Regions from separate parts of the Companilactobacillus sp. y65-5 genome, predicted to be linked through region 2. Evidence: riboswitches for the same ligand, from Rfam matches in the RefSeq annotation. Region 2 holds a riboswitch; the other holds the start of a gene.
The links. A riboswitch is a leader RNA that binds a small molecule or an ion and turns the genes downstream of it on or off. The one in region 2 is predicted to bind thiamine pyrophosphate.
Positions count from the first base shown of each region.

Region 1: linked by a shared signal. The riboswitch ahead of AC27FM_RS03930 (thiamine-binding protein) and the one ahead of thiT (energy-coupled thiamine transporter ThiT) in region 2 are both predicted to bind thiamine pyrophosphate.

Region 1 is NZ_BAAJOA010000002.1:4,723-19,782, forward strand. It holds gene AC27FM_RS03910 (ABC transporter ATP-binding protein) at 1-1,540, shown strand, start outside; gene AC27FM_RS03915 (ABC transporter ATP-binding protein) at 1,579-2,319, opposite strand; gene AC27FM_RS03920 (ABC transporter substrate-binding protein) at 2,324-3,322, opposite strand; gene AC27FM_RS03925 (ABC transporter permease) at 3,336-4,097, opposite strand; gene AC27FM_RS03930 (thiamine-binding protein) at 4,066-4,362, opposite strand; TPP riboswitch at 4,426-4,525, opposite strand; gene AC27FM_RS03935 (SOS response-associated peptidase) at 4,763-5,329, opposite strand; gene arsA (arsenical pump-driving ATPase) at 5,585-7,315, opposite strand; gene arsD (arsenite efflux transporter metallochaperone ArsD) at 7,328-7,693, opposite strand; gene AC27FM_RS03950 (oxidoreductase) at 8,324-9,169, shown strand; partial or broken gene AC27FM_RS03955 (sugar O-acetyltransferase) at 9,184-9,741, shown strand; gene AC27FM_RS03960 (MerR family transcriptional regulator) at 9,818-10,315, shown strand; partial or broken gene AC27FM_RS03965 (LysR substrate-binding domain-containing protein) at 10,350-10,700, shown strand; gene AC27FM_RS03970 (RNA-guided endonuclease InsQ/TnpB family protein) at 10,866-12,122, shown strand; gene AC27FM_RS03975 (FGGY-family carbohydrate kinase) at 12,711-14,243, opposite strand; gene AC27FM_RS03980 (SDR family oxidoreductase) at 14,272-15,048, opposite strand.
Region 2 is NZ_BAAJOA010000001.1:422,221-437,280, forward strand. It holds gene AC27FM_RS02150 (DivIVA domain-containing protein) at 1-347, opposite strand, end outside; gene AC27FM_RS02155 (YlmH family RNA-binding protein) at 360-1,157, opposite strand; gene AC27FM_RS02160 (YggT family protein) at 1,157-1,423, opposite strand; gene AC27FM_RS02165 (cell division protein SepF) at 1,442-1,843, opposite strand; gene ftsZ (cell division protein FtsZ) at 1,876-3,105, opposite strand; gene ftsA (cell division protein FtsA) at 3,153-4,499, opposite strand; gene AC27FM_RS02180 (cell division protein FtsQ/DivIB) at 4,578-5,279, opposite strand; gene murG (undecaprenyldiphospho-muramoylpentapeptide beta-N-acetylglucosaminyltransferase) at 5,295-6,404, opposite strand; gene murD (UDP-N-acetylmuramoyl-L-alanine--D-glutamate ligase) at 6,404-7,774, opposite strand; gene mraY (phospho-N-acetylmuramoyl-pentapeptide-transferase) at 7,785-8,750, opposite strand; gene AC27FM_RS02200 (penicillin-binding transpeptidase domain-containing protein) at 8,777-10,942, opposite strand; gene ftsL (cell division protein FtsL) at 10,939-11,304, opposite strand; gene rsmH (16S rRNA (cytosine(1402)-N(4))-methyltransferase RsmH) at 11,323-12,273, opposite strand; gene mraZ (division/cell wall cluster transcriptional repressor MraZ) at 12,263-12,694, opposite strand; gene AC27FM_RS02220 (DUF4044 domain-containing protein) at 12,930-13,049, shown strand; gene thiT (energy-coupled thiamine transporter ThiT) at 13,104-13,688, opposite strand; TPP riboswitch at 13,739-13,837, opposite strand; gene minD (septum site-determining protein MinD) at 13,865-14,665, opposite strand; gene AC27FM_RS02235 (septum site-determining protein MinC) at 14,668-15,060, opposite strand, start outside.

The DNA.
Region 1 (15,060 bases), on a different contig from region 2:
AATTCTATTACTCGCTTTCGCCGTGCAATTAGGTTTTGGTACTATCGGTGGATTCCTACTCCGCTATGTCGGTGAAAGTGCGGTAAAAACTTTACGAGAGAAACTTTGGAATCACCTGCTGAAATTACCAGTGAGCTATTCTGATGATCATAAATCTGGCGAAAGTAGTTCCCGCCTAGTCAATGATACTTCGATCATCAAGGATCTTGTGACATCACAATTTCCCAATTTTATCACTGGTGGCATCCAGTTGATCGGCTCGATGATCATATTGTTTTTGATGGATTGGAAAATGGCGGCTATCATGTTCAGTTCCGTTCCTATCTTCATACTGATATTACTGCCAGTTGGACGCATCCTCTCTAAATTGGGACGTCAACTGCAGGCGGCCACCGCTGACTTCAATGCTGATGCCAGTGAAAAATTGTCCGAAGTTCGCTTGATCAAATCAAGTAATGGTGAAAACTTCGAAAAAACTACCGGTGGGAATTTGATCGAGAAAATATTCACCCTCGGTGTTAAAGATGCCAAAGTCGAAGCAGTGCTCCAACCAATCATGATGACCGCAATATTAGGTATTTTCGTCGGTATATTAGGTTACGGTGCTGTAAGGGTTCAGGCTGGAACAATGTCAAGTGGCTCATTAGTAGCCTTCCTGCTCTACCTATTCAATATCATCGCTCCGGTAACTAGCTTTGCCACTTTCTTCTCTCAAGTGCAAAAGGCTATGGGTTCAACTGCACGTATCCAAGAAATCCTAGATACTGAAATCGAACCAGTTGACGACGGAGAAATAATCGCTGTCGAAGGTAAGATTATCAAGGCTAACAAACTTTCATTTAGTTATGAAGTTGAACACCCTATTCTCACAGACGTGTCGTTTGAAGCAAAACCAAACACAGTCATTGCCTTTGCCGGACCCAGCGGTGGTGGTAAGTCGACACTATTCTCACTGCTCGAACGCTTTTATACTCCTACAAGTGGTGTGATAACCGTTGGTGAACATGACATTAGTAACGTCAATATCTCCAATTGGCGCTCACAAATCGGCTACGTTTCACAAGATAGTGCCGTTTTCGCTGGTAGTATCCGTGATAACCTCCAATATGGATTGAATAAAACCTTATCTGACGATGAACTCTGGCATGGATTAGAATTAGCTTATGCCGACCAATTTGTCAAAGAATTCCCTGAGAAATTAGATACTACGATCGGTGAACGTGGTGTAAAATTATCCGGTGGTCAGAAACAACGCATCGCCATTGCCCGTGCTTTCTTACGTGATCCCAAAATACTCATGCTAGATGAAGCAACGGCAAGTTTGGATTCTGAATCGGAAGAAAAAGTTCAACGAGCATTGGAACAATTGATGATCGGTCGAACTACCTTAGTCATCGCCCACCGACTATCCACTATCGTTGGTGCAGATCAAATTTATTTCATTGAACATGGTCAAGTAACTGGACATGGAACTCACGGTGAATTACTACAAGATCATAAATTATATGCCCAATATGTAAACGAACAGATGGTCAATTAGAAAAGATCTCTGCTGAATTTTGTCAGCAGAGATCTTTTCTAATTTTTTAAACCATTGATAATTTGTTTCTTATACTTCAAAAAATCTGATGATAACAAAAAGTTATCATTTTTTTGTGCTTTACTATCTATCTCGATTTTTTCCAAGCTATCGTTCTGACTACCTTTTAACACATAGACCCGACTCGACAGTTTGATTGCCTCATCGATATCGTGAGTTATGAATAAAGTCGTTAATCCTAATTTTTTATGAATCTTCAAATACCAAGATTGAATCTCTGACTTCGTGAATGGGTCCAAAGCACTGAATGGTTCGTCCAGCAAAATTAAATTATCGGAAAATAAATACGTTCTCAATAACGCCACTCTTTGGCGCATTCCACCCGACAATTCACTTGGATAGGCTTTTTCAACTTTTTCTAATCCGAATTTCTTTAATATATCATCTGCTTCCAACAGTGCCCGTTCCTTCTTGTAGCCCTTTAATAGCAATGGTAAAGCTACATTCTGCTCGGCAGTCTTATATGGTAATAACAGATCTTTTTGTAGCATGTATGAAACATTACCGGGTTGATTCAAGATCGACTTACCATCTAAATAAACTTCACCTTGATTTGGCTCCAAGAGACCAGCAATGATATTGAACAAGGTTGATTTACCAACTCCACTAGGACCAACGATACTAACTATCTCGTTGGCATCCACATAAAAACATAGGTAATTCAAAATCTTTTTGTACTCAAAGCTTTTGGAAATATGTTCAATTACTAATTTATGCATTCAATTACTCCGGCAAATACTTATCGGTAAAACCAGTATCTTTAGGAATCTTCTTCTTGATCAACTTGTTCTCATCCAACCAAGTGTAAAAGGCATTCCAGCGTTGTGGATCAATATAACCCCAGCGTGATTGTTCAGCTGTATATTGCTTCGAGATCCATTCTTGACTGGCATTAACTAATTTCTTATTCAATTCTGGTACTTGTTCCGTCAAAATATTTGCGGCATCCTTAGGATTCTTAACAGCGTAGTCGTAACCTTGAGTAGTTGCCTTCAAGAACTTTTTAGCTGTCTCTGGATCCTTCTTCAATGCGTCGTTATTAGCAATAATGACTGGTGTGTAATAATCAAATGTTGCATTTAAATCTTTGAAGTAGAAATAGTCGACTGGAACTTTTTCTTCTTTAGCAGAGATTCCTCCCCAACCGTAGAAGACCCAAATGGCATCCGCTTGTTTTTCTTTTAAGGCTTTTGGTTCATCAACAATATTATTAGGGATCATCTTTAACTTTTTATAGTCCCCACCATCTTGTTGCATAACATTCTGGATCATGGCCTGTTCAATTGGTGAATCCCATGTGGCATATGTCTTATCCTCAAGACCTTTTGGACGGTTGATACCGTCGCCTTGGCGTGACATGATACCGGAAGTATTGTGTTGTAAAATTGCCGCTACGGCAGTGATCGGTAGTGGTTTTTTCGAAGCATAATTAGCTGCCAAGGTATCCTGTGCTGAGATACCAAAATCAGCCTTGCCACCAGCTACGATCGAGCTGGCATCCCCATCTGAAGGTTGAACGATTTTCACATCCAAACCTTGCTTCTTAAAGTATCCTTTTTGCTTAGCAACGTATAATCCAGTGTGATTAGTATTTGGTGTCCAATCTAATACAATCGTTACTTTTTTCAAATCAGTATCACTTTTGGCGCTCTTTTGACTACTACATCCTGCAAAGATCGTAAACAAACTTAAAACTAATAAAATTTTCCATTTGAATTTCATATTAACTCCCTATTTAATCCCTTTTCCAAGGCATACTATATTTTTCTATGGTATTGATTAATGCTACTAGCAACAAACTGATAATCGAAATCAAAAATATAACGGCAAACATTTTGTCAAAATCATAAGACTTACGTACTCGCGTCATGTACACTCCCAGGCCTTCAAATCCACCTAGCCATTCCGAAATCACCGCACCAATAACGGCATAGGTAACAGCGATTCGCATCGCTGAGAAGAAATCACCTAAACTAGCCGGCATTTTGATGTGCTGAAAAATCTGAAATTGATTGGCTCCCATGGACTGCAATAACCTTATCTCATCTTTATCGACTGATGAAAATCCATTCAGCATTGCTACTGATACGGGAAAGAAAATCGTGATAATGATCAACACTACTTTGGGCATGATCCCGAAACCAAACCAAATCGTCAATAATGGTGCGATGGCAACTGTCGGAATGGTTTGTGTTAACACCAAAACTGGATAGAGTGCATCTTTCATTTTTTTGAAATGATCCATCACGATTGCCGCAATGATCCCCAAAGTCACACCAGAGATCAATCCGACTACCGCTTCTAACAAGGTTACTTTGGCATGAAACATCAATAACGAAAAGTCATTAACAAATGCCTGATAAACTTGCACTGGCGATGGCAACATGAAATCTGGTACTAACTTGAAAAGGCTGATGATTTGCCAGAGTACAATTATCGATACGACAGAAAAAATCGAATAAGCATTAATGTTGGTGCTTTTTCGTTTTCTTCTCAATACTCAAGACTTCCCCTTCTGGCTTATAGATCACTTTGATATATGCGGAAACACTAGGCGCGCCCGCTTTGATGGCGATAAGCTGACATTGCTTGACGATTTCCATCAATTCATCATAGTCACCTTCAATCGAAGTTTCGAAAGCACCTACTTGATAATTTAGTCCCGTACCGGAAATGTAGGCAATAACCTCATCCACGATACTGATCAACTTGTCCTCATCCTTAACTATTGGTAAAACTTGAATCGCTACACTTGCTTCCATCTATCTTCCCCATTTCTCTGAATTAAAAAAGCATTTTCCCAGAATAGGGAAAATGCTTGACTAGTCAATAAATGACACGCTCCCTACACTGGTATTGGCCAACAGGTTCAAAGGGTCAGGTCAAAGACCTTCTCAACGCATACGCGTCCCCCTGCAATATTGTATTGTTCCAAAAAATGTTTCACTTGTGATATATCATCCGCTGCTTTAGGACTACCACAGATTACAGGATGCAAAAAGGCCTGTCAATTTATCACTCGATAGGCGAATAACTTTTGACAGGTCCTAATTCCTTGCTATACTTGCATTTCTAAGTATGATTCTTTATACGTTATTATATTATCGTATAAGGTTATATAAAAAGAAACGTAAAAATACCGCGTAAAATAATTAAAAAATATTACTCATCCGTATGAGATTTTAATAACGGCATAGCTGATTGTAAAAATTCCATCGCAAATTGTTGATCGTAGATCCAAGATTTAATCTGATTCTTTTGCAAGATCAATGGCATGCGGTCATGTATCTCGATCATAGATTCATTCGGAGCAGTCGTTAACAGGACACTGCGAGTCTCCCCCTCAAATACCTTATAGCATCCGGCGATATATAAGGTTTCTGTATCATCACCGTAGTTGAAACGATGCTTGACCTTGTCAGCGGACCACTCAAAAAATCCCGTAGTCGGATAAACACAACGTCGATTCAAAAAAGAGTCCGCAAACATCGGCTTCTGCATGATCGTCTCAGATCGAGCGTTGATGATGTTTTGCCCAGCTTTGAATCCCGGGAATCCCCATTTCATCGTTACTACTTGTACTTGTTGATTTCCAGCTTTGACAATAGCGGTCGGATCAGTGGGGAAAACTTCTCCAGTCTTAGGTTGATAACCGTTTTCCACAGCTAACTGATAAATTCTGTTGATCTCCGCATTATCATCTGGTTGAAATGTAAAACGTCCACACATATTTGAACTCCTGTTGATACTTATTTACAGATAATTTTAACAAATAAATATCTTGTGGAAAAATAATATACATCAAGTAGATATTTAATAATTCTTATTCGTAGCTTGAATTGTACTAATTCGTAATAAGACTGCACCGATGCTCAGCATTAACAAGCTTTGATATTAGGTAGTATACTGGCTCAGACTATTAGTTTTCTTGATGTCGTAATTTGCAAAAAAAATTGCACCCTTACGAGTGCAATTAAGTGAATATTATTGAAGTACGACCGATTTATCAAAATTAGGAATCCATTCGGAAACTGCAAAATGGTCGTGGGAAATTTCTTTTACTTTATTGATCCATTCAATTTCATTAGCCGCCCTGGCTTCTAAAATCTCATTGGAAGTGTTAGTCGCATACATGCTTTGATTGACCAACCACCACGTATGAGCGATACTGGCACGGTTTAAATCTTCATTCAAGCGCATTGACTCATAAACCGGCGTCGTCTCTGGCAGTGTTAACATCAAAACTTCGGTTTCATTTTTGTCTTGTAGACGAGGGAGTAATTTCTGGATCGATTCCGGAACATCCCCGGAACTACGTTTCAATTCCTTAGCATAGCTCTGGGTCGAATCAAGTAACAATAGCGTGTGACCAGTTGGTGCCGTATCGATCACTACCACTTCATTTTCGGATGCATCGACTATTTCCGCGAAAGCTCTGAAGACTGCGATCTCCTGTGTACAAGGTGATCGTAAGTCCTCCTCAACATAGGCGACATCATTGTCGTTCATCGTTTCCTTCGCCTTATCGATAACTTCATCCTGATAATTCTTTAATTCCTTTTTTTCATCAATGTGGCTGACAGAGATATCCTCAGTCCCTGACAAATACAGGTTCAAATGGTCAGCTGGATCAGTAGTTGCCAAGCGAACTTTTTTCCCTGCCTTAGCTAATTCTTTAGCAATTCGTATGGCAATCGTAGTTTTACCAACGCCACCTTTTCCCATCGTGAATATAATCTTCTTATCAGTTGCAATAAAGTTATCAATGATAGCTTGTAGCTTGGGGAATTCGATTTCAGGATTGTTTTGTTCCACGATCTCTGGTTGATTCTTATTCAACAAAATTCGTAGCTTATCTATCCCGGTGACATTGTAGGGACGTAAAGGAACATAGAACGTATCGAATTTTTGTAATTCTGCGGGAATCTCTGCCAAATCAGTCTGTTGTTGACCGTAGATTGCTTGAGAAATATTATCATCGGCCTTTTCCAGCAGACCGTTTACAATTAATTTTTGATTCAAAATACCAATATTTCTCAATTCATCCGAAGAACGTTTAGCTTCGATAATTGAAGCCTTTTGTGGACGAGTAACTAACATTAATGTAGTTAACTGTCCATCACTCAGAGTATCGACAGCGTTTGTATACATTTCCTTCTTGTCACCTAGCCCTGATAATTGACCTAAGCAAGAAGTACCTGTGGTGTTTTCGTTCAAAAAACTACTCCAAGCTGATGGCAACTGTAACATCCGCAAAGTATGACCAGTAGGTGCAGTATCAAAAATAATGTAGTCATACCCATCTTCGATCGTCGTATCAGTCAGGAAGTTTGCGAACTCATTAAAAGCTGCGATCTCCACTGTACATGAACCCGAAAGTTGTTCTTCCATGTTTTCCAAAGCACTGTCAGGCAGTATGCCACGATATGGACCGACAATACTCTCACGATATTCGCTAGCAGCCGTTACCGGATCGAAATTTGCAACTTTGAGATTAGGAACTCCTGAAATGGTCTTGGGCTTGTTAGTAAGCTCCGTTTGAAAAACATCTTGTAAGTTAGATGCTGGATCAGTGCTGACCAACATCACTTTAAAGCCAGCATCAGTTAACTGAATGGCCGTGGCACATGCCGTTGTAGTTTTACCAACGCCACCTTTTCCGGTGAAAAATAAATATTTGGTCAGTTCAATATTGGTCGGTTCATATAGCTTCATCCCGCACACCTCCTAACAGCAGTCAGACTTACCACCTTCTGCGTTTACTTGTTCAACCTCTGGTTCAGCGAATTCTAAGCCAGTATATTCTGTCAATTCTTCTTTAGTTGGATATTCTCCAGATTTAACGACCTTACCATCAACTAATGTCATTGGTAAAATATCTCTACCTTCATCCTGAATAGCCTTCAAAACTAAGGGATTATTAACAAACGCTGCCGGATCACTTCTTAAATTATGACGATCTGCATCAATATTATCAGCTTCATCCATTGCTTCAAAAGCTGAAGTGATCATCAGTAGAGTCTTATCCACAGATGGTCCACATACTCCGGTGGAACAGCATAATGCACGTTCAAACAATTCTATTTTTTTCATATGTATCTTCCCCTTTTATGTATTTATTGTCCAAGCAAAAAAAACAAACTTACTACTATGAAAACAGGTGCTAATTGAAGTAATAATATCTATCAATCATCTGTGTATTTTAAATATAGATGATTATCTATGTATAATATAAAATAGGGTGTAAGCGTTGTCAAGTGAAATTGTTAACAAAGCTACAGTTGTTAAATTAAGCTATTGACAAGAATGAAACAACCTAAGTGTAACCTGATGATTTTTACAAAAGTGTCAGGCTTTTTTATGAGACGAAATTTAGATATTGGTTTGGAAACAAAAAAATGCTATTCAAAGATATTGGCTTATTTTTTGCAATTTCGATGATAAAAGCAAGTAATTTAATGGGAAAACTAGGAAATTATTTTAACTGAATAGGACTAGGTTTAACTCTAAATATTATCAGTTTTAGAAAACAGTAGAATGTTTGTCAGAATTAATAACACTAACAAGATATGTGTAACACGCATAATAACTAATTTGTCTAGCATTAGATTGATTGTTCTAATTGCATGATATTTAATTTAAATTCTTTGAATTATGCTCTTGACTTAAACTATGGTTTAAGTCCTATACTAACCACAACTATTAAAAAGGAGTGTAATTTTTATGTCAAATAACACATGGATTGTTACTGGTACTTCAACTGGTTTTGGTAAGGAACTCGCTACTCTGTTAGCTCAACAAGAAGATGTCAACTTAGTGGCAACGGCTCGGCACACTGACCAATTAGATTATCTAGATCAATATGACCATGGGCAAATTTTGAAGCAGACCTTAGATGTTACTAACTCTGATGAGATTAAGGATACTATTAATAATGCTTTGGAAAAGTTCGGCACGATTGATGTGTTAGTTAATAATGCTGGACTTGGTTACTTTGCCACCTTTGAAGAAAGTGACTTAAAGGAAGCAAAGTACATGTTTGATGTTAATGTTTGGGGACTGGCAGAAATGACCCAAGCCGTATTGCCCACAATGCGGAAACAACGGTCTGGTGCCATTGTTAACTTTTCTTCAATTGGTGGATTGGCTTCATTCCCAATTTGGTCTTTCTACCACGGAACTAAGTATGCCGTTGAAGGAATCAGTGAGTCCATTGCAAAGGAAACCGCTGACCTTGGTATTAAGATTATGATTGTGGAACCTAGTGGTTTTCGGACTGATTGGGCTGGTCGTTCCTCAAAGAAGACTATGCCAACGCACGACGACTACCAAAAGTTTGCTAAAGACATTACTACTAACGCAGAAGGTGCCCACCACGAACCCGGTGACCCTAAGGCCGCTGCTAAGATCATCTATGATGAAGTAACGGATAACTTTGCTGACTTACCATTGCGGTTGCCACTCGGGAAGTTTTCAGTTGACACGGCAATTGAAAAATATGAAAATACTCTCAAAGAATTTAAGAAGAGTCGTGATCTATCAATCTCGGCTGATCAACCAGAAAAATAAGGAGACTGACTACGATGCGTGAAATTGAAAAGTTAGATGCTGGGCAAGAATATTATTTTCTCGATCCAGAAGTTGTCGAACGGAAAGCAAAGAGTGCAACGGTATCGGAAGAATTTAACGCAATTTCTTCAAGTGACCTAGCTGCTCAAGAGAAAAAAGCAAAATAAATCCTGGGTTCCCATGGGAAACGAGTTTCGATGCAGGCGCCAATTCACTTTGATAACGGGAAGAACATTCATGTTGGTGAAGACTTCTTGAGCAACTATAATCTAACAATTCTCGATATTGCACCAGTCAATATTGGTCATAATGTGATGATTGGTCCCAATGTTGATATTTACACTGTTAACCATCCAACAACAGCAATCGGTCGTAGAAAGTACCTGGCCCAGGCGACACCAGTCAATATTGGTAATGATGTATGGATCGGTGGTCGCGTAGTTATCCTTCCCGGCGTGACGGTGGGTAATAATGTTGTGATTGCTGCGGGAGCGGTAGTTACACACGATATTCCAGATAATAGTATCGCTGCTGGAGTTCCAACAAAGGTAATTAAGCATTTAGATGAATAAGTGTTATGTTGTAATAGTAAATAAATATTAAAGGCTGAGTATATTCCCAGTCTTTTTGCGTATGAGGTGAATTAAAATGACTTATTCAATTGGTGATGTAGCAGAAATTATGGGGATTGCCCAGTCGACCATCCGCTATTATGAAAAACGGGGCTTATTGCCGTTTGTTGACCGTGATTCAGCAGGGCGCCGGCAGTTTAAGGATAATGATTTTAACTTTCTTCAAGTAATTGAATGTATGAAGAAGAGTGGCCTTAAAATTGAACAGATTCGTGACTTTGTTGAGATGTGCATGCAAGGTGATATGACGCTGGAAGATCGCTATAACTTTCTTGATCGTGAAGAACGGGTTCTGATGGAAAAGATCGAAACCCTCCAGCAACAGTTAGATTTTCTGCGGTATAAGAAGTGGTATTATAAAACATCATTGGAGGCCGGAACAGAACAAGTTCATTTTGATCAAGCTGGGAATGTCGATTCTAACACCCGAGAAATTTATGAACGAGAACTGGCTAACTGTGGTGATATTCGGCAATTGATTGACTATCATAAAACGGCAAAAGAGACGGAGTAATTACAGTGTTAATTAAAAACATAAAGAAGGGACCGTAGATTTTTCAATAGTTGCTTCCGAACAGCAGTATCCTGACGATATTCTGTTATGGGAAGAACCATTAAAATGGGTTTGCTCTCGAAATTTCAACTTGAGTAATCTAGAGTGCCTACCAATCGCATTATTCTCAGATAATTGTGTTATCAATGACTATTCCATTTATTCGCTACGAAAATGTAAAATGAAATTTAATGTTGTCTTCACTAGTACCAGTATGGATAACATCGAAACAAGTGCTAAAGATGGGATTGTAATCGCGCTCCTACCACAGTCATCTATTACTGAAGAATATAAAATGGTTCCAGAAAAATATGTGTCATGCCCCTTTACTTTAACTAAAAATTGAGGCAGAAATCTCCTGATTTTAATCAGGTAGATGAATGCTTGATAATTAACGCCGTGAGGCGTTTTTTGATTCTCGATATAATGTTCTACAACATCTTGCGTATGACGTGATTTGGTATTAATCCTATATTATAATAATAAAATACAAGTAAGGAGGTTAAGCGATATGAGTAAAACGATGGCACAACTTCCGTATCACTATGGTGTTAAAGTGCGGATCTTTCCATCGACTGCACAGAAGCGACTAATCAAACGAAATAGTAACGCTAGCCGATTTATTTATAATGAGATGAACGGTATGAACAAAGAATTGTTCACCCTTCGTCAAGTTCAAATACCAATTGAAGTCGTTCAAAAACGTATAGAGACATTAGAACAAAGATTGAAGAGACCTTCTACCGGGATATCGAACATTCATGGTTGGCTCAACGATAGTGATCTAGACAGTTTGATGAAAGCTAATGCGATCCAGAATTATCGTGCTGCTTGGAATCTTTTTTGTAAGGTGCATCGTTCAGGTACACCAGTTTTTCATAAAAAAACTACTGAACAAAAATACCAAACTTCATGCTTGTATTCGACAAAGGTAAAAGTATCCAACATGTTGACGGGTAGTGTCCGATTATTAGATAAGAGTCGGATACACTTGCCTAAAATTGGACGGGTACGTTTTAGTGGTATGCCAGCTAAATTGTGGAAAAAAGCTGATATTATTCGTATCGGTACAGTCACGATCTCAATGGACTCTAACGAAAATTATTATGTTTCACTTCAACTTGCTTCTGAACAACCTTTCGTTACCATTGCAGAAAACTCAGGCAAGTCTTCTATTGGAATCGACTTGAATACTGACAACTTCCTGACTGATTCAGACGGTAACGTAATAGCTAATCCACGTTATTATCGTTCTATCAAAGGTAAATTAGCTAGAGAGCAACGGAAGTTGTCCAGAAGAGCTACAAGAGCCAAAAAGGAACACCGCAAACTGATCGATTCTAAGAACTACCAGAAACAACGTAGAGTAGTTGCCGCACTCCATATCAAGATAGCCAATCAACGGAAAAACTTCTTACATCAAACCTCAACTACACTGGTCAAGAACCACGACTTGGTCGTTGCGGAAGAATTGAGGAGTAAAAACTTATTAAAGAACCACGCACTGGCAATGAGTATCGCTGACGTCGGTTGGCGGACATTCTTAGATATGCTTAGCTATAAAGCTGACCTTTACGGAAAAAAGTTTGTCACGGTTGACCCTAGAAATACCACGCAAACATGTAGTGAATGTGGATTCATTATGGGAACCAATAACACAGATAAGCTGACCTTAGCTGACCGAGAGTGGACATGTCTTAACTGCGACACCTTTCATATTCGTGATCACAACGCTGCTCAAAACATTTTGATCAAAGGCTTAGCTTAAAAAAACAACAGTCCATCGGCAACCTGTGGACTATAAAGGCTTTGGTAATTAGCACGTAAGACCCATTGGGCGATCGCTGTATCTAAGCTAATTGTGGTCGTATCACTATTGAGTGGTATTCTCACAAATTTCCTACTTTAGTGGGGAGTGGTTGATAAATAGGACTTACTTGGAACAATGATAAAAAAATTAACGCTCCATTAGTAAACCGTGTTATAGAATGTGCGCAGAAATCAGTTTCAGAAAGTATTTATAATATAAAGCCACTTAATGATGAACGATTCATATTGTAATTTCCTTAAATTTAGATGGATAATTTATGAAAATTTCTAAATAATAAATCACCTCCGTTCCATTGATGACTCCATATTTTTTTGATGCAGTAAACCTTCAACTCTATAATCATCAATTTTGATGTAAAAAAAGTACCCTATCCCAACTTACAAGCCTAAAATCACTAACAGTAACCCATTTAAAAAATATACTTAAAAAGTGAAAATGAGACGAAAAACTAAAATTTAGTTTTTCGTCTCATTTTCACTTTTTAAGGCTAGTTAATACTGCCTTTTTATTTTTTTACCATGTCTATTAAATTCCTGAAATCTCTGACAAACGGTGCATATCATCGCCCAGATCGCGATACAAATCACGATAGAGATCATAATATTGGTTATAGATTTCATGTTTGTCTTGTCGTGGCTCAACCTTATCTCCAAGCACTTGCCAAGATTGAACTTGATCAACTGTCAAAGTATCAGTTGCCAGACCCGCTAACATGACATCTCCTAAATTGGCCTCAGCATCATCAAGCGGTGTCCGTATTGCGTAACCAGTTACATCCGCAAACATCTGCACCCATTCCTTGGAATGGGTAACTCCACCAGCAATAACAATATAATCACCGAGATCACGACCTGTACTCTCGATACTATGACGAAGCGCATAACAGACAGCTTCTTGAAATGCATGGAAAATATCAGCTTTAGTATGGACCAGTGACAAGCCTAGAATCGTACCCTTAGCGTCTGAATTCCAGACTGGTGCTCGCTCACCCATAAAGTATGGCAGGACGACTAGCCCTTGGCTCCCAGCGGGAACATCTTTAGCCTCTTTACCTAACGATACGTATGCATTGGGCCCTCCGTTATTTTGTACGGTGACTTCAGCTTCTGCAAAATTGTCACGGAACCACTTGGTAATGGCTCCAGCAGTTGCCGATCCACTAAAATTGTATACCAGATTACGTGACTTGTATGGATATGGCCAAACAATTAAACCTTTACCTTTGATTGGCTTTTCCGATACCAGCGCCGCATTCATTGATGAACCAATAGCGGCCACATAGCGTCCGGGTTCAAAGACTCCCATACCAACATTGGCAGCTCCGACATCTACTCCACCAGCAATAACTGGTGTACCAGCATTCAATCCTAGATCAGCAGCCACTTCTTCAGTCAAACGACCTGCCACTTCAGTGGCATCCACAAATTTCTGTGGCATCTTATCCATCGGAACACCCATGGCGCTCATCATTTCTTGTGACCATTCACCCTTATTGATATCGTAGAATCCTCCGATGTTTCCCGCAGCAGAGTAATCAATCGATACTTCGCCAGTCAACTTGTAGATTGCATAGTTGTTAGGTGGTAAAAACATCGCTGTCTTAACCCAATTTTCTGGCTCATGGTTCTTAATCCACAATACTTTGGTATATCCGTAATAGGGATCAACCACGTCATTGCCAGTAATCTCAGATAATCTTTCCATATTCACATTGTCTTTAACCCATTGAGTTTCTTCGGCGGCCCGACGATCCATCCAAATGAGTGCTGGTCTTACTGGTTCCATGTTACTATCGACCGGAATACCCGAGCCACCATACAATCCACTCAGTCCAATACCACGAATATCGTGAGGATTTACGCCGCTGTCTTTAACAACTGCGCGAATAGAATCCTTAACACCCTTTAACCAAACGTCTGGCCATTGCTCAGCCCAAAGTGGTCGTGGTGTTAATACATCATATTCCTCAAGATCTTGTGCAATCAGCTTTCCATTCGTATCCATCAGAATACTCTTAGTTCCTGAAGTTCCAATATCTGTACCAATCAAATAATCCATATCTAAATTCCCCTTTAACCTCGTTTGATTACCATGCAGTGAAGGCGCCGTCAATGAGATAATCATCACCAGTTGAGAAGCTGCTGGTGTCGCCAGCTAAGTAAACTGCAATTCCTTGTAATTCATCGGGACGTCCCATACGACCAAGTGGTGCCCAGTCATTCCAAGTTTCGATTAGCGGTTTCAAATCAGGTGAACTAAGCGTCAAATCAGTTCCCATATATCCTGGACTCATCGTATTCACGCGAACACCTTTCTTTGCCCATTCGATTGCAAGTGACTTCGATAATTGAATAACACCAGCCTTAGTAGCATTGTACGAGCATTGAGGTTGTGGTCGATTGACGATATGAGCTGACATTGAGGCAGTGTTAACAATTGATCCCTTACCTTGCTTGATCATATAGCGACCGGCAGCTTGTGAACATAGGAATACGGAGTTAAGGTTCAAGTTAACTACCTTATTCCATTCATCAAAAGTCATATCTTCAGCAGGAATATTCATGCAGATTCCTGCATTGTTGAATGCGGCATCCAAACCACCCAATTTGTCTACTACGGTATCAACCATATTTTGGACTTGCTCAGGGTTCGTCACATCGGTAGTCACTGCAATAGTCTTTTGACCCGTTGCTTTAGCAATTTCATCAGCCGCTGCTTGCGCCTTTTCACCATTGATATCTACGATAGCAATATCAGCACCTGCTTCAGCTAATCCAGTAGCCATTGCTTTACCCAAACCTTGAGCTCCACCTGTAACATATATTTTTTTACCGTCTAAACTCATACGATCCAAAATTCCCATTTTGAATGCCTC
Region 2 (15,060 bases):
TCGAGAATCTGATTGGACTTTGCTGTCGATTGATCCAATAATTCACGTGCCTTCTTTTGAGACTCTTCAACAATGATCTGTGCCTCTTGTTCAGCATTAGTTTTTACTTTATCAGCAGCGTCTTGAGCAACGATGATCGATTGATTCAAAGCATCTCGCATATCAGTGAAATACTTCAATTGTTCTTTGGTATCTTCTAGTTCTTTTTGTAATTGTTCGTTATTTTGCAGGGCAAGATCATAGTCCTGAGAAACCTGTTTTAGAAATTTATCAACTTGATCACGGTTGTAACCGCGGAATTTACTTTCAAATTCTTTATCATGTATTTCTATTGGTGACAATACCATAATCTCCACCTCTTATTTATTGATAATATTAACGAACAATATATACTTGTTGCCCCTAGATTTACCCATAATGTCATTGACTCTTACTCGACCATATCCACGCACGCTGAGTGTATCGTTGATCGTAATAAAAGAACTTGCATTTTTATTTACGACCCAGTTGATCTGGATTTTACCATGCTCAACTAGAGCTTTTGCAGTTTGCCTAGATAAATCATAGGTTGTTGCAACAATCGTATCTAGTCGCAACGAATGTACATTTATTACTTCGTCGTGAGAATCGTCCTTTGGCAACAAAAGTTCATTAAAATTTTTCTGAGTTAAATGAACTTTGTAAGGTCCAATTTTTTGCACTTGCTCTGATACAAAATCTTTCATTTGATCAAAAACAAAAAATTGCCAGTTTTCACCGTCAGTTATTATATCTCCAAAATGGTCTCTTTCGACGCCTGACCCAGTCAGCGCTCCTAAAATTTGTCCGTGATGCAAATTCGCAAATTTTTCTGGGTATCTGATCTCAAACATTGAAATCTTGAAATCGGCTTCCTTTGGCACAAAATAGTCAGGAGCAATAATACCCCTGACTCTTTCTGCCCCTTCAAATCCTCCGAAATAATGAACATAGAGGTCATCATATTTGTTAACGAGGTTATTCAAAATCAACTGTTCTCTAAGATTGAGAAAATCAGTCAACTGTGGGGTATACATAGTTTGTGTTCTTAGTAATAGATCACTCATTTTGTCAATAAAGGGCTTTTCTTCTGGACGAAAATATCCACTTTTTAAGCTTACATTTTCTTTTTCAGTCATTAGATTATATAAAAAACCACTTTCTGTACTAATTCTAAAATTATTAGAGCAATCAGTGGGGAAAAGTCAATCATTCCAAATCTAGTCGGAATGATTTTTGAAATTGCTCTGAAGAAAGGTTCAACCATCCTAGCGATGAATTGACCAAAGGCCGAATTATACAATGCTGGTATAAATGTCATAATACAATATACAAACACGATCAACTCGTATATTTGGAAAGCACCGCTAATAATTAATGGTAAACCATACGAAATACGATCCATAAGATTCCCCTATCTATTTTATTCATTCAATTCAGGAATACTTCCATCAATTTCAAACTTTGGAGGTGTGCACAAAAATATCTTATCTCCAACACGTTTGATTTCACCATTAAGAGCATATATCGAACCGGTCAAAAAGTCGACTATTCGCTTCGATTGCTCATCATTAATATTGTTGAAATTAACGATCACGGCCTTGTTGTCTAAAAGTTGTTTTGCAATAACCTTTGCATCTGAATAAACTCTAGGTTGATAAATTGCTATTTTACTACTAGTAGGTCTTGATTCACTTGCAGCGGTCATAGAAACTACCTTCTCATTACCAGAATAGTTAGAAGTCGATGATTCTACATTTTCTGATTCATCAAAGTCGTCTTCATCGTTGATTCCAAAGAAATTACCTAATTTTTCAAAAGCCATATTAAGATCTCCTTCTAAGTTTAACTTTTGGATTATTTATTATTTCTGCGTTTAAAAATTGGAGGAGTTGAATCATCGTCATCATCATTCAAGTCAATTGTTTCAGGTTTTCTGAAGATCTCAAAATCACCTTTTTCACCTGAAACGTTGTTGTTAGAATCTGATTCATGGTTAATATCCCAATCAGCCAATGGATCACTAGGCTTTTTCTTTGGTGCTGGCTTAGGAACATCAGTTGGATCGTTATCAAGTGTTGCCATACGATTATTAAGTTGAGGACGTTTTTGAACAGATCTCTTCTTGTCTTCACTTTCAACGCCTGTGGCAATAACTGTAACTTTAACTTGATCACCTAAGGTTTCATCAATTGATGTACCGAAGATAATATTAACATCTGACGTAGCTTGTTCTGAAACGATTTGAGCAGCATCTTGTGCTTCAAATAATGATAAGTCTGGGCCACCAGTGATATTAAGTAATACTTGTTTAGCACCATCGATAGAAACTTCCAACAATGGTGACGAAATAGCTTTGTTTGTAGCATCTGTAATTCTGTTTTCACCATTCGCTGTACCAATACCCATTAGAGCAGAACCTTGGTCAGACATAACAGTCTTAACATCAGCAAAATCCAAGTTAACGAATCCTGGTGAAGTAATTAAATCTGAGATACTTTGAACACCTTGACGTAGAACATCATCAGCAATACTGAAAGCTTCACCCATAGGTGTCTTTTTATCAACAATTTCCAATAATTTACTATTTGAAATAATAACTAATGTATCAACATCCTTCTTCAATTCAGTGATACCATCTGCGGCAAAACGTGAACGTTTTGATCCTTCAAATGCAAATGGACGTGTGACAACACCAACTGTTAGTGCGCCACTTTCCTTAGCAATTCCAGCAACAATAGGAGCAGCACCTGTACCAGTACCACCACCCATTCCAGCAGTTATGAAAATCATGTCAGCACCATCAAGAGCTTCCTTGATAGATTCTTCGCTTTCTTGAGCAGCCTTTTGACCAATTTCTGGATTTGAACCAGCGCCTAAACCTCTTGTTAGTTTAGGACCTAATTGTATTTTTGTTTCGGCTTGTGAGCTTTCAAGTGCTTGCACATCGGTATTAGCGGCGATGAATTGCACACCTTTAATACCAGAATCAACCATGCGGTTAACGGCATTCCCACCTGCGCCACCAACACCAATAACTTTAATAACTGCTCCCGTATTGTTATTTGAATCCAATGAATATTCCATTAAGGAGTTCCTCCTACTACTTTTACTTTTATATTAATAATTAATGTTTAATCGAAAAATTTGCTCCAGAAATCCTTAAATTTGGAAGGCTTTTTACCTTTTTTAGGACGAGGTTCTTGAGCCGTTTCTTTAGGCTCGGTTTCCACTTCAGGCGCCTTTGGTTCTGGTTGAACTTTCGGTTGTTTCTGTACTGTTTGTTGTTGGGGAGCTGATTTTTTCAAGCTAATAGCTGCACCGTTTACTACGTTATCAGCAATAATTCCAATATCATTTAATCTGGATGCGTATGTAACCAACCCTAGACCTAATGAATACGACGGATGACGCATTCCCATTTGTGATGGCACATAGCTCTTGACCTTGACGTTGAAAGCTTGTCTAACAAGTTTTTCAATGTTAGGAGTGGCAGACACACCACCAGTTAATACAATTCCCCCGGGTAATGATAGTGCACCTGCATCTTCTAGCGGATCCTTTAATCTAGTAAAAATCTGTTCTAATCTAGCTTCGATTATTTCTGCTAAATACTCTTCAGATATTGCTTCAGGTTCGTTTTGACCGACTACTTCAACGCTAACATTTTCTTCGGTTGAAGCATCTGTTGAATCAGCGTTACCATAATAGAGTTTTAGCTGATTAGCATTTTCGATAGTCGTATTCAAGACTACTGAAATATCGTGCGTAACGTAATCGCCACCTTCAAAATCAACTGTTGAAAGTTTTAAATTATTATCATGCACGACTGAAGCTGTTGTCTGGCCAGCACCCATATCAATAATCACCGCACCAAAATCACTTTCGCCGTCGTCTAGTACAACTTGGCTTAATGCCATCGGTGATATGACTTTATGAGTAATATTTAATCCCGCTTGTTGGATAGCTTTTTTAGTGTTATGAACAATAGTTTTTGGAGCAGTATAAATTAGACCCTTCATCTCCAAACGGACGCCGATCATACCTCTTGGGTCACGAATGTTGTTGAATCCGTCTACTGAAAACTGCTTTGGAATCAATGAAACTACTTCACGTTCACTAGGTAAGTTTTGAACCATGGCTGCTGCCATAACTTGTCTTACATCGTTTTCGTTTATCTCTTTTGATTCAGTACCAACGGCGATCATACCCTGACATTTTTCGATTTGTAACATGTTAGCGGATATTGCCACTACAACGTCACGGATCGTTATATTTGCCTGAGTCTCAGCCTTCTTAATAGCCTTTTGAATCGCACCTGCGGCTTTGTCGATATCGACTATAACGCCACGGTTGACCCCTTCAGATCTCTCGCTTCCAACGCCAACGACACTTACTTTGTCTCCTGACGATTCAGCAACCACTACTTTGATTGAATTGGTACCTATGTCTAGACCTACAAAAAATTCAGAATTGTCCATTAATCGTGGCAGCCTCCCTTACCTAGAAAAAAAATCTATTCATTAGAAAATTTTAACACAAAAATGAGTATATTAAACCTATTTCTTATCTTTAAATGGATAAGAATACGCACCTACTTCAAGATTGATGACACCTTTCTGTTTCATCTGTGAAGCGATACCCGGATAATACTTCATTTTTGCCTGAACGGTCCGGATATCCGCCACAACCTTGTTGCCATCATTCATATCAATTTTGATACGATATGGATTCAATTTAGTTGGGGAATTATAAAATTCCGAAACATTAGTTTTAACATTATCATTTAATTCTTTATATATATTTGATATTTTTTTTAGTTTATTATTACTATTAAATCCGCTATATATCGGATAATTACCGATGGGTGCCTTTAATTTTTGGTCAATAATTCGTCCATCGTCAATTATCCGATAATAATAACCTTTTTTATAAATCAAGCCCAGTGTCTGATACTCAGTTACGTGTATTGTTAAATCTCGCAAATTATTAGTTCCAAACGAGACGTTTTTAACAGAGGGCAACTTTTTTTCAGTGCGCTTGATGATCGATTTCTTTTCGAAGAAAACGCTCATCAATAATTTATTATCGTTTATCTTAGTTGCATCGATCACCTGTTGTGCACCTAGATCGTTAACTCCTGTAACGGTGATATTACGAACTTTGCTCAGAGGTGACCCCAGATATGCTATGAAGATAATAACAATGGCGATGAAAAAAATAACTATATTCTTAACATTACTTTTCCTTTTCTTTGCCATTGCAAAACCTCAACATCATTTATTTACTAGACTAGTCATAACTTTGATCAATCGATCAGAAGCATCTGGTACTCCGGCTTTCTTTGATGCTTCTGACATTTGCTCTTGAATGTCCTTGTTACTCATAATCTTATTTATTTCTTTAAACAACCCTTCAGCTGTCAATTCCGATTCTGGTATTACCTTTGCAGCACCATTTTTCGCAACCGACATCGCATTCTTAGTCTGATGATCATGTGTGACATATGGACTAGGAATGAAAATCGATGGAATTCCTAACGCTGTGATCTCTGCAATGCTTGTTGCTCCACTTCTACCAACTATCAAATTAATATCCGGCAAAATCTCAGGCATATTGTCGATATATGGTAATACAGAGATATTTTCGCTGTTTCGGAGACTTTCGTCAATTTTTTTAATTACATCGTCATAATGTACTCGGCCGGTGACGAATAGCACTTGATAGTCTGCATTGGAAAAATCATTCAGAGCACTGATTGCTGCCTTATTGATCGGTGTGGCACCACGCGAACCTCCGAATATCATCACGGTCGGTATGCCGGGTTTCAAATCAAATTCCCTCAAACGGTCATTGGGTTGAATTCCGACTGCCTCTTGAGCGCGAGGATTACCAGTAAAGACAATTTTTCGTTTTTCTGAAAATTGATCTTGTGCTTCCTTGAAGGCGATAGCAATTCGATCAACAAAATGTCCTAAAAATTTATTGGTAACTCCAGCAATAGAATTCTGCTCGTGGATAATAGTTGGTACGTGTAAGCGATGAGCCGCATAGACTACCGCACTGGAAACATATCCGCCTGTTCCAATGACAATATCGGGTTTAAAATCCCTAACGATCTTTTTAGACTTACCCACACTAGATAAGAATAACTGCATGACCTTGACATTTTCAAATGTCAATTTCCGTTTGAATCCTTTAATTTCGATTGTTTCAAACTGGATGCCCGCTTGCTTGACTATTTTGCTCTCTAGTCCCTTTTCGGTACCAACGTATAAAACATCATCAATCATCTCACGTTCCTTTAAACGCTTGATTAATGCCATTGCAGGATAGATATGACCACCAGTACCACCACCGGAGACTATAACTCGTAGTTTACTCATTAATTTTCTCCTTTTAATGCTTCGACCTCATCAATATATTGGTCTCCGCGTTGTTCGAAGGTATCGAATTGATCCCAACTTGCTGCAGCAGGTGAAAGTAAAATAACCTCTCCCTCACTACTTTGACGATAAGCCTCTGGAACAGCTTCTTTTAGATTATCTACTTTTGTGATATTGCTAATTTTAGCCTTTTCAGCTGCATCTACCATCTTATCAGCAGTTTGACCATAGAGAATGATATTTTTGACTTTTCCCTTCAAATACGGAACTAATTCATCGAACCCATTACCACGATCCAATCCACCAGCAATCAAGACGATTGGTTGTTTAAATGCACTCAAGGCAACGATAGTTGCTTCAGTATTCGTAGCCTTTGAATCATTATAGAACTTTCTGCCATTTAACTTATCTACGTACTGTATACGGTGTTTAACACCTCTGAATGACGTCAAGACTTCAATAATGTCCGCATTACTTACGTTGAACAACTTAGCAACGTTGATGGCTGCTAGAGCATTTTGAACATTGTGTTCACCGGGAACTTGAATATCATCTGCATCCATTACGAATTCTTGGTTGTAATAAATCTTGTCATCCTTCGCATATGCTCCATCGGTTAGTTCTTGTTCATCTGAAAATGGTTTGATAATAGCTTTGGATTGCTTTGCCAAATCACGCCATTCTTCAGTGTTCCAATTGACCACGAAGATATCGTCGTTAGTTTGGTTTTTAGTAATATGCATCTTAGCTTTAATATAATTTTCGCGTGTTCCGTGAAAATCCAAATGAGTAGAATATATGTTATTCAATACGGCTACATGTGGATGTAAGTCGATCGTTCCTTCTAATTGAAAACTTGAAAGTTCAGTTACAACAACATCTTTTGCAGTTGCCTTTTGAATCACATCTGAAATTGGTATACCTATGTTACCAGCATAATATGATTTGGCAAACTTATCCGAATGAGCAAGCATCAATTGAATCAACGTTGTTACGGTCGTTTTACCATTTGTTCCTGTAACAGCAACCATCGTCGCATCAGAACAACTATAAGCAATTTCAGGTTCTGTTATCACAGGCACACCAATTTCTTGCGCATGTTTGATCAATTCATTGGAATAAGGGATTCCGGGATTTTTCACGACAAAGTCATAAGAAGTATCGACTAATTCAGCATCATTGCTACCGGTTATCACTTTGAAACCGTCATCAATAAGTTGTTGAGCCTCATCGTTACCTTCAAGAGGATTTGAGTCAACAACTGTTACTTCAGAGTTGATTTTGTCTAGTAATTTTGCGACTGCGTAACCGCTTTTTGCAAGCCCTAACACTAATATTTTTTTATTTGAATATTCACTTTCTGTTTTCATAACTGACTTCCTACATAAATAAGATTAAATAGATTCCTGAACAAATAATTCCTACGATCCAAAATACGATATCCACTTTCCATTCATTCCAACCAAGTATTTCAAAGTGATGGTGAATCGGTGTCATCTTGAAGATTCTTCGATGGAAGACTTTGAATGAGAAGACCTGTAACATCACGCTGGCTGTTTCAACAACATAAACCAAGCCGATCAATAGTAATGACCAGTATCTACCTAATAAAATCGATATTGCTGCTAAACCAGCACCTAAAGCAAGTGAACCAACATCCCCCATAAAGATTTTTGCAGGTTTGTGATTAAATACTAAAAATGCCAACAGAGCACCGACAACGGCAAAACAGATAATGGCTAGATCGATTCGGTTCTGATATAGGGAAATATAACCATAGGTTGCATAAGAGATAGTTCCTAAACCACCCAGTAGGCCATCAAGTCCATCAGTTAAATTAGTTGCGTTTGAGAATCCTACTAGCCAAAAAATAGTAAATGAAACAAAAATTACGGCTGAATCAATTGAAAACAACCCCGGAATGGAAAAATTCATCGGTAATTGATCGTTGTTATACACTAATAGAAAAATCGCAGCAACGATTATTTGTAAAATCAATTTTTGCAATGCTTTCAAACCAAGATTGCGCTTCTTAAAGACTTTGATGAAGTCATCAATAAATCCGATACAACCATAAATAAAAATAACAAAAGTTGTGATTAGTAGTGAGTGAGTCAGTTGCCCTTGCCAAGCTCCGACCCAAAGACTTGTAACAGCTGTTGCTAATATTATTAAAATACCACCCATCGTAGGTGTACCTGATTTTTTTTCGTGCCACTTTGGTCCTTCTTCACGAATTGACTGACCTTCCTTATGTGCTATTAGATAGCCAATAAGAAAGGGCATTAATATAGCAACGATTGCTGCGGCACTAGCGATATCTATAACAATATTACTTAATTCCATAAAAATCCCCTTAATCATTTAAAGATTTATTTATTTTTTAATGTAACCTCAATTTTACCACTGTCACTAATCACGTGGCCCTTTTCAATGGATTGTTTTGTGACATATCCATCTCCCTTGGTCGTAAGCTGTACACCAGTGACTTCAGCAAATTTCATCACATCATTCTTAGACCAGCCAGTCAAGTCTGGCATGGTCATCGCTCCATTAGTTAGTAAGACGATTCTTTGGCCAGGCATAACTTTTTCTCCACTGGCAGGAAGTTGTTGGACAACTTTACTCCCAGTACCAATGATACCAGTTTGTAAGCCCATTTTTTTAATTTCCTTAGTAGCTTGTTCAGTAGTGTCATTCAGCAAACTTGGAATACTTACATATTGATTGCCTGCATCGGCGGTACTAGTTGCTTCCTTACCTTGGCTGACTAATCGTTTAACTAACGGATTAAATACTTCCGACAGGATTTTTTCTGGTGATTCTGTCATCTGTTGAGGTTGTTGCATTGTGATATACACTATGTAATTCGGATCATTATACGGTATCATTCCTGCAACTGAGAAAATATAATTGTTATTTCCTGTCAAATAACCACCACTTGGTGACGCAATTTGAGCCGTACCAGTTTTAACTCCAACTTTGACGTTTGGGATATTATAGACTATACCAGTACCATAATCCTTAGTAACGACTTGACGCATCGCCTTTTGCACTTTTTTAGCCGTACTTGCTTTGATCGGAGTCCCTACTACGGTACGTTTGTACTTCTTAGTCGTCTTACCCGTTGTAGGATCAACGATTTTTTGAATGATTTGTGGCTTGATCATCTGACCATCATTAGCAATAGCTGAAAAGGCCTGTAACATTTGCATTGCATTGACGTTCACACTCTGACCAAATGAAGTCATAGCCTGATCACTCTCATGTTGATAAGAGATGCTTCCTGAGACCTCGCCTGGAAGATCTACACCGGTTTTATCACCGATATGGAATTTTTTCATATAGTTCATCCAAGTTTTCGAACCCATTTTTTCTTCCAAATTAACCATTCCAACGTTCGATGAACGTGGGAAGGCCTCGGAAATAGGGATATATCCCCAACCAGCATTATTCCAATCGCTGACCGTCCTGCCACCAACTTCAACTGATCCGGATTTGTACAATTCATTTGCGTTGTAGTTGCCAGAATCAATCGCTGCAGATAACGTTAGAATTTTCATGACCGATCCCGGTTCATATTGATCTTCAACTAAAGTGTCACGCCAACTATCGGTCAATCCCTTACCAGTAGTAGGATTGAAAGTTGGTCGTTGAGTAGCAGCTTCAATCGCACCCGTTTTGGCATTCATTACTAAGATCTGAAGATTCTTAGGGGCATAATTGTCCTCCACATTTTGGGCCAAGATCTCAGCATACTGTTGAATTCTACTATTCAAGGTCAAGTAAATATTCGAACCGTCGACTGAACTTTTTTCAATTATTTGCGACCCGGGCAATTCATTTCCATTGGAATCAACTTTTTTGATCCTTTTACCGTTCTTCCCAGTTAGTAATTTATTGAAATATTTTTCAACACCCATAACGCCACTAATATTACTATTAATGTCATTTGCGTTATCAGCCTTAGTAATACCAACCAAATTAGTAGCAAAAATACCGTTCGGATAAGATCTTGATGGTAACTCAACAAAGTCTATACCCGTCAATTTCTTACTTTCAATTTTATTCTTCATCTCAATTGACAGACCGCGACCTGCTTGCCCGAATTCAACTTGGTACGTTTTTTTATCTTCAGGATTTAAATATTTCAAAATCTCCTTTTTGGAGAGTGGCAAATACTTGCTCAAAGTCTCAGCGACCTTCGACTTATCAGTTACATAGTTTGCCTTTCCGTCGCTAGTCTTAGATTTCTTAGATAAAATAGCATAAATATTGTAAATCGTAGAATCTCCGGCAATCATATCACCGTTGGCATCTAAAACATCGCCACGTTTGGCGTTAACTATTGACGACCGTTCATATTTCATTTTCGTACGTTGTTCAAGGTTGACCCCATCAAATTCTTTACGAGTAGATATCGACGTTAATCGATATATGCAAACAATCAAAAAAAGGGCAGATGCAATCATAATTATTAAACCAACGATATAGCGATTGCGTCTTGCCTTATTTTTAAAAATTTTTCTAAATTTCATTTCGATACGTTCCTTACGCTTTTGTTGCTCATTTTTAGATTGTGTTTTTTAGCAAAAGATGATAAACGATCAAAGCTCGTCATCTCTGAAATCTCTTGACGTAAGTTTACGTTGTTTGTATTTGTTTCTGTTATTTGTGTTGAGATATGATCCAATTCATTTTGAGCGGAAGTCATAGAAACCTTAATACTAACTAGCATAACCATTAATGCCAACGTTAAAAGGCCTAGTCCAACAACTAATGATGTTTCTAATTTAGAAAGGGCTACTTTATGAGTCGCAGGCTTAGGTGCAGCAGCTGGATTAGTTTGTGTTTGTTCTGTTTCATAATTTGGTAGATTTCTAGCTGTACTTTCTCTCATAATAAATTTTCTCCATAATTAAATCTTCTCGACAACACGTAACTTGGCACTATGTGCACGATTATTATTTTCTAATTCATCTTTACTAGGTAAAATTGGTTTTCTTGTAATTTGCTTTAACAATGGCTTCAAGTCATCTGGAACTACGGGTAAACCTCTAGGAAGATCAACTTCTGAATTTTCTTTGAAAATATGTTTTACAATTCTGTCTTCTTTTGATTGGAAAGTAATGACACTGATTCTTCCATTCGGAGCTAACAATTGAATTGCTTGTGCCAACGATTGCTCAAGTGATCCAAGCTCATCATTAACAGCAATTCTGATAGCTTGAAAAATTCTCTTGGCTGGATGCCCGCCAGTACGGCGTCTTGCGGCAGGAATGGCATTTTTAACTATATCAGCCAGTTCCAGTGTGGATGTTATCCGATGATCCGCTCTGATGCGTTCAATTGAACGAGCAATCTGTTTCGAAAATTTTTCATCACTATATTTATAAAAAATACTTACTAATTCGTTATAGGACCAGTCATTGACAATTTTTTCAGCGTCTAATTCCTGACGTTGATCCATTCTCATATCTAGCCTGGCTTCTTTCTTATAACTAAAGCCTCGAACAGCATCATCAAACTGTGGTGAAGAAACACCAAGATCATAAACTATTCCATCGACTTCAGTTATTCCTAAGTCATTTAATCTTGGCTGCATATTTTCAAAGTTATCACGAATCAGTATCAATTTATTAGTACCTATGACCTCGGGATCGTTTTGAATTTGTTCACCCGTTTTAATAGCGGCTTCATCACGATCGAAAGCATAAACAGTACTATTATTGATACGGCTCAAAAGTTCCTTAGTATGTCCACCACGACCAAAAGTAGCATCCACAAAAACGGCATTGTCTCTGGGATTAACCTCATCAACGGTTTCTTTTAATAATACTGTCTTATGTACAAAGTCATTAGAAGTCAAAATCTGTCATTTTCTCCGATATCTCTTCAAAATTGTCTTCGGCTTGTTGGCTGAACTCATTCCATCTTTCTTCATCCCAAATCTCGATTCGGTCAGACACACCAACTACCACGCAGTTCTTTTTTAATTTAGCAAATTCTATCAATGATGAGGATAAATTAACACGACCTTGCTTGTCGAATTCCATTTCGCCAGCAGCGGAATAAAAAAATCTAGTAAAGGCACGTGCATCTTTTTTTGTTAAGGGCAACTTGTCTAGTTGAGCTTCAAGTTTATCCCATTGATCCATGGAGTATCCAAATAGGCATCCATCCATACCACGAGTAAGCACAAAGGTATCACCAATTTCCTTTCGGAATTTGGCGGGAATAATTATTCGGCCTTTATCATCAATGGTGTGATGAAACTCTCCCATAAACATCCACAGTTCACCTCAATCATTTAACACTTCTTAATTTACCACAAATCACCACAATTAACCACTTGATATTGTGAAAAATGACACTGATATATTTAAAACGTTTTATTAGTTGATTTATCAGCATATATCATGGTGGGGGACTTTCTATTATTGATGATTTTTTGGCTACAAATGTTGCATATTTATCCTATCTGAAGTAATATTTCACATATATATTAACTGGGTGGTGGAACGTTTGAACGACGAAAAAAAGCCTAAGAGCACTTTAACTAAAATTACTCAAGTTGTTGTCTGGTTGATGATTTTAGTTACAATTGGTGGAGTTATCCTAGAATCATTAATGAGCTTTATATAACAAAAAAAAGAGTGTGCAAGTGGGGAATGAAATCCCTGCTTACACACTCTTTTTTTAGTCTCTCGTAATAATGAATCTCTTGAATACTCGATTCAAGAATACCAATATTACTAGCAACATGATCATGTTGGCGATGAAACTACCACCATTGATGACCAATGAATAAATCCACGGGTTCATCGTCTTTGGTGCATATGCACCCCAGTAAATACCACCAGCAATGAAGTGCAAGAAGTATTTGACTAAGAATCCAATACTGGAATAAAAGATGATCAAACCTAATGTACTTTTGTCATTCTCAATCTGGCGTTTGACACGATAACTACCTAGTCCAACTAAACCAACTGCCGCAAAGGCTAATGGATATTCTACTAATCCTTGCAGTGGATTTAAAAATCCCCCACTACTAAAACCTTTGAGAAGCAAATCTAGCAATCCCCAGACCAAGCCTGCAAGTAATCCTGGCTTTAGTCCTCTTCTTAATGCATAGACCGCCATGGGAATCAATCCATATTCAACTTGGATTGAAGAAACTCCCAAATCATGCGGTACGAAGGATAAAGCCTGAGCGGCCGCGACGATAATCGCTCCCTCCGTCAATACTACTAAATTATTGTTTCTTGATAATGCTTTTGCCACACAAAAAACTCCCTTCTGATTAAGTCATCACAAGAGAGTTCGAGTTTTTGTTTACTTGAACAACACTATTCCTACGCATGTATTAGCATAACAGGTTTAAAGGGTCTGATTTTAATCACTCTCAGCCAAAGGCTCCCCCTGTGTTGACTATTTAATTTAACAGCATTATACCATTATTATTTTTTTCTACCAAATACTCTGCTGAAAAAACCAGTCTTTTTTTGATCATTGAACATATCTAACGGAATATTCTCACCTAACATTCGATGAGCTATATTCCGATAACTATGACCGGCATCACTGTGCTTATCAGAAATAACTGTTCTACCCGAATTAGATGCTGCAATAACTTCATCTTCATCGACAACGACGCCTAATAATGGTATCCGCAAGTGATTAACAATATCGTCGATTCGCATCGAAGTTCCTTCGTTGATCATATTCTTACGAACACGATTGATGATCAAATGTGGAGTTATCGGCATGTTCATGCTTTCTAGGATTCCAACCACTCTATCAGCGTCACTGACGGATGCGAGTTCAGGGTTTGTGACGACAATCGCCCCATCGGCGACTGTAACAGCATTTTGGAAGCCGTATTCAATTCCCGCTGGACAATCGATCATAACAAAATCAAATCTCTGCTTTAAATAAGTAATGATCCTTCTCACTGAATCTTGATCCAGTACATACTTGTCCGCAAATTGTGAAGCCGCTAATAAATACAAATTGTCTTCAAATCTAGGATCACGAACTAATGCTTGTGATAAAACCACTCTGTTTTGAGCTACATCAACAATGTCATAAACAATGCGATTCGTTAAACCCAAGACAGCATCTAAATTTCTAAGTCCAATATCAAGATCCACCATACAGACTTTTTTCCCAAGACTTGCTAAGACGGAACTAATATTAGCGGTAGTTGTAGTTTTGCCAACGCCGCCTTTACCAGACGTTATAACAATAGATATCCCCATAACTAAACCGTCCCTTTTCTAGAATTACTCATGACCTCTTTGTAATCTTCCAAATCATCTAAGCTGATTGAATGCATGTCATCAATGTAAGCAAACTGATGACTTTGTAATTTATCAGAATTATCATCCGTGATGATCTCAATAACATCCGCGATACGTAACTGCGCGGCATTTCTCAAATCACCAAAAATAACTGCACTAGTATTATCAGGATATCCCGCTTGAACAATTCCGTTAACACGTCCCAAGACGTAGATCGAACCATCAGTGCTGATTTGAGCGCCCTCATGAAGCACACCCAAAAACAAGACATCTCCCTCAAAGCTCAACTTTTGACCACTTCGAACGATTCCCGTTTCAACATTCATCTTGCTAGACTTCAACAATTCAGAAAC